Regions from separate parts of the Arthrobacter sp. MDT1-49-2 genome, predicted to be linked through region 1. Evidence: predicted binding sites of a transcription regulator. Region 1 holds the regulator's gene; the other holds the start of a gene.
What was found. Region 1 encodes Rex, which represses fermentation and respiration genes when NADH is low (regulators of the CRP and FNR family bind a similar motif). Its sites were predicted from a motif close to CTTGTGAANNNNTTCACAAG; they were not measured.
Positions count from the first base shown of each region.

Region 2: a site for Rex is predicted at 1,065-1,084, ahead of AC5RTS_RS08745 (queuosine precursor transporter). Genes of this name have one in related genera too.

Region 1 covers NZ_JBNHFK010000014.1:576-2,957, reverse strand. Annotated here, with positions in the region: gene AC5RTS_RS15890 (HAD family hydrolase) at 1-578, opposite strand, end outside; gene AC5RTS_RS15885 (glutaredoxin family protein) at 645-896, shown strand; gene AC5RTS_RS15880 (redox-sensing transcriptional repressor Rex) at 896-1,684, shown strand; partial or broken gene AC5RTS_RS15875 (hypothetical protein) at 1,681-2,382, opposite strand, start outside.
Region 2 covers NZ_JBNHFK010000005.1:130,003-132,384, reverse strand. Annotated here, with positions in the region: gene AC5RTS_RS08750 (hypothetical protein) at 1-93, opposite strand, end outside; gene AC5RTS_RS08745 (queuosine precursor transporter) at 179-916, opposite strand; gene AC5RTS_RS08740 (TetR/AcrR family transcriptional regulator) at 1,129-1,782, shown strand; gene thiD (bifunctional hydroxymethylpyrimidine kinase/phosphomethylpyrimidine kinase) at 1,901-2,382, shown strand, end outside.

The sequences.
Region 1 (2,382 bases):
TGCAGGTCGAGCCCTTCCTTCTCTGCCAGGGCGCGGACGCCGGCAGCCTTCGCCGGCCCGTGCAGGAACTCGCCGACGAGGCGGCCGGTATAGAGGCCGTCGGTGACTTCGCTGACCGTGCCCAGCGCGCCCGTAAGGTTCAGCCGGGAAGCGATGACGGAAGCCACCTCCACGGGCGTTCCGGTGACCAGCCAGACCGGGCGGCCGGACTTCATGTGCTGTTCGGTGAGGGCACGGGTGCCTGGCCAGATCTTCGAGACGATCATCTCGTCGTAGACCTCTTCGCCGAGTGTCCGGACATCTTCCGAAGACAGGCCGACGGCGAACGCCAGCGCAGCGTCCCGAACGGAATGTACGTCCTTCAGGTTCTCGCCCTGCAGGATGAAGCGCAGTTGTTTCCGAGCGAAACCCGCAGCTTCACGGAGGGTAAAGACCCTGCGCTGGTACATTTTGCGTCCAACATGGAAAAGACTTGCGCCACGCATCAGCGTGTTGTCCACGTCGAAGAAGGCAGCCTCGCCCGGTTTGCCCGCCGCAGCCGTGGTTCCGTTGGCTCGGACAGCAGTGGATCGGGGCATAATCCGAGTCTACGCAAAACGGGGCCCGAGCGCGGACAATCGGGAATTTGAGGCTATTTTGGACTTATGAGTGAATCTGCAGGACCGGAAGTTGTTCTCCTGACCCGCCCCGGATGCCACCTGTGTGAGGATGCCCGCAAGGTGCTTCAGCGCGTAGGCCAGGAGCTGGGAGTCCCTTGGCAGGAACGCAGCGCGGACGATGAGCCGGAGCTTGCAGCCCGTTTCGGTGAAGAGATTCCGGTGCTGTTTATTGACGGCGTCCAGCGCGATTTCTGGACGATAGACGAAACGCGGCTTCGGCACCTTCTGGAGACATGATGGAACCCGACGAGGTCCGATCCGGCGAAGCCGGGGCATGGAAGCCGGCCGCGGCCCCCAGCGGCCGGACCGTGACCGGCCCGACTGTGACGGGTGCGCCTGTGACCGGTGCGTCAACGGCAGGCGTGAAGCGGCACATTCCGCCGGCTTCCCTGGCCCGTCTCACCATCTACCTCCGTGCCCTGTCCGTGATGCTGGCCGACGGCGTCGAGCGGGTTTCCTCGGAGGAGCTGGCCGAAGCAGCAGGCGTGAATTCCCCGATGCTGCGCAAGGACCTCTCCTATTTGGGCTCCTACGGAACCAGGGGAGTGGGATATGACGTGTCCTACCTCAGCGGGCAGATTGCCGCCGCCCTGGGGCTGACCCAAAACTGGCGTGTTGCCATTGTGGGTGCCGGCAACCTGGGCCGGGCACTTGCGGGATACCCAGGTTTCGGCACGCGTGGTTTCGAAGTTGTGGCGTTGTTTGACGCGGACCGGACGGTGATAGGCGAGGACGTAGGTGGGCTGAAGATCCGGCCCGTCTCCGTTCTGGAGGAGGAACTGGAGAAAACCGAGGCAAATATGGCGGTTCTGTCGGTACCCGCCGAGGTCGCACAGGACCTCTGCGACCGACTGATTGCCGCGGGCATCACCAGTATCCTCAGCTTTGCGCCGGTGGTCCTCCAAGCACCCAAGAACGTTCAGATCCGCAAGGTGGATATGGCCACGGAACTACAGATTCTTGCCTACCACGCCCAGCGTGCCCGGGTCTCGGAAATAGCCGCCCGCGCCCGGCTGGAACGCTAGCTGCTGCGGGGCACTGTCCCGGCCTGCAAACGGCGGGGGCGGAACCACGGTGCGGCCCCTTTGGTGAAACTCAGGGCTGCCCCGGCTGCGGCGAGTATCGCTGAGGTGAGCTGCCACCCGGTGCCCAGGTTGATGCCGTAGAAAAGCGCTGCGGCGGCCAGCACGGCGGTGGCCACCCGGGCCCACCGGCGCCTTTCCCGAAGCAGCGTGGCGAACAACAGCGCGATCCCGAAAATTACCACGGCGTAGGCGACATCCACGGCCGCAATGATCTTGGCATACAGGGATCCGTTGAAACCGTATCGCTCCAGCAGGGCAAGATACGGCGGCAGATCGTCATTGAAAGGCATCCTCGCAATCGCCGTCAGCGTGACCGCCAGGTTCATGACGCCCGCGCCGGCAATCAGCAGGTAAGCGGTAACGATGACCGGAACCGGATTGCCTGTGCGGGAGGGCAACCTGCGTTCCACGCTGCGCGCCACGGTACCGACCCGGCGGGCGGCGGACCGGGCACCTGCCTGTACCTTGACCGAAGCGGCGTGGGCGCCGGCTTGGACTTTGACGGCTCCGGCACGGGCGGTCTTTTGGGTTCGGACGGAGGCCGCGTGGGCGCCGGCCTGGACCCTGGCCGCTCCGGCGCGGACGGTGTTTTGGGTTCGGACGGCTCCGGCGTGGATGTGGTTGGCGGTGGTGCGTGC
Region 2 (2,382 bases), on a different contig from region 1:
GGTGACCTCGTCGTTGAATTCATCCCGGGTACCGGCCAGGTTTTCATCCGCTGCCTTGGCGCCGGGGTTTGCAACCGGTTCTTCAGTGCTCATGCTTTGTGCTCCTGCCGTATCGGTGAAGTTAAACGCGTGCGTTCCCCCACCCTTGCACATCCCGGGCCGGATATCTCCCTGAGCCCTACCGCCCGGCCGCCGGCTCCAGTCCGGGCTCGGCATAGGTGGGTTCGCGCCGCTTGATGACCTTGATGACGGCGGTGGTGACCGGCACAAACAGGAACTCAACCAGCGTTTTGTAAAGGAAACCGAAGATGACGTAGTTCAGGAACCCGGCGGCGTCGGTAATCCCGATTACCGGGGCCGCGACGGCGCAGAAAATCAGGGTGTCCGCAAACTCCCCCACACCGGTGGAGGCCATCAGCCGCCCGGCCAGGGCTTTCTCCCGGAACCGTTCCTTCATCCGCACCAGCACCAGCGAGTTCAGCAGCTGTCCCGCGAGGAACCCGAGCAGGCTGGCCAGCACTATCTGCCAGACCGGGCCCAGGGCCACTTCCAGCGCGGCCTGCTTTTCCTGCCCGTAGGCATCGTCGAAACCGGGCAGGGCAATGATGACTGCGAAGCTGACCACGGCGAGCAGCGCCATGCCAAACCCGGTAAAAATCGCACGGCGGGCGGCCTTGAAACCGTAGACCTCGGACACCACGTCGCCGAGGATGTACGCGAGCGGAAAGAGGAAGAAACCGCCGTCGGTGACTATCTCCAAACCGCCGGGAAGATCAAAGTGCACGCCCTTGCTGGCGCCGATATTGGAAATGACAATCACCACGCACATCAGCGTGAGGATCAGGTCATATTGGGAGCTCCCGCGGGAGGCGTAAATAGCAGCGGTTTTCGCAGCTGCCCGTGGCTGTGCACTCATGGCATTCCGTTTCGGTAGTGGTTCGCCTGGCTTCCGCCGGCTGTATTAGCACTGTGCCCGCTGCCCCGGGCAGCCCCGCAGGGCCGCATCCATTCTGCCACGTCCGGCATCGCGTCCGCGCCGTTGCGAAGCGACAGAGCCGCAGCCCTTTTTGAACACGTTCAAAACTGTGGTCTACTGAACGCTGGAAATACTGCATAAGGGAGCATCATTTGGCCGTCACCGTCAAGAGCGAACAGACGCGCCGGCTCCTTATCGACACCGCGCTGCACCTGTTCACCCGCCAGGGCTACGAAAAGACCACCATGCGCAGCATCGCGCTGGAGGCGGGGGTCTCCGTAGGCAACGCCTACTACTATTTCCGGTCCAAGGATGACCTCATCCACGAGCTGTACCGCTCTCTGCAGGACGAGCACCGCTCGCTGGCGCTGCCGCTGATCCGGGAGGGGCAGAACCTCGGCGAGAACCTGGCCGTCATCCTGAGCACCTGGCTGACCACGCTGGAGCCCTACCACGCCTTCGGTGCACACTTCCTGCGCGATGCCATGGCGCCCAACCGCCAGGGCGATGCCGCCGTGGGACGCGGCAAGTCCATTGCGCTGTTCCGCCAGGCGGTGACCGGCGCCCGGCCTCAGCCGCCCCTGGCCATCCGCAACGACCTGCCTGAACTGCTCTGGCTCGTACACATGGGCATCAGCCTGTTCTGGGTCTACGACCACACCCCCGGACAGCGCCGTTCCCACCGGCTCGCCGCGAGCCTGGCCCCGCTGATAGCCAAACTCGTCATCCTGTCCCGGCTCCCGGTGGTCCGGAATATCGTGGAGGACGTGGTCTCGCTGCTGCGCGGCATCCGCCGGGATTCCTAACCGGACGACGACGGCGGCGGCAGGCTGCTCGCCGTCACGGCGTGTGGCGGCAGGCCCGGCGTCACAGCGCGTAGCGGATGGGTGGCAGCTTCTCCCGTTTTGGGTGGAAGATGGACCCATGTCTGCAAACACACACTCTTCCGCGGCCACAGCTCCGGCCGTCACACTGACCATCGCCGGTTCCGAGGCCACCGGCGGCGCCGGTGCCCAGGCCGATCTGAAGACGTTCCAGGAACTGGGCGTTTACGGGATCACGGCTTTGACCTGCATTGTGTCCTTCGATCCGAAGGATTCCTGGAACCACCGCTTCGTGCCGGTGGATCCGCAGGTCATCGCGGACCAGCTTGAGGCCATTACTACGGCCTATGACCTGGATACCGTCAAAATCGGCATGCTCGGCACCCCGGCGACCATCGACGTCGTTGCCAAGGCGCTGCAGGCCCAGGACTGGAAAAACCTTGTGCTGGATCCGGTCCTCATCTGCAAGGGCCAGGAACCCGGAGCAGCCCTGGACACGGACAAGGCACTCAAGGCCCAGATCCTTCCGCTGGCAACCTTCGTGACCCCCAACCACTTCGAATCCATGTCCCTTTCCGGCAT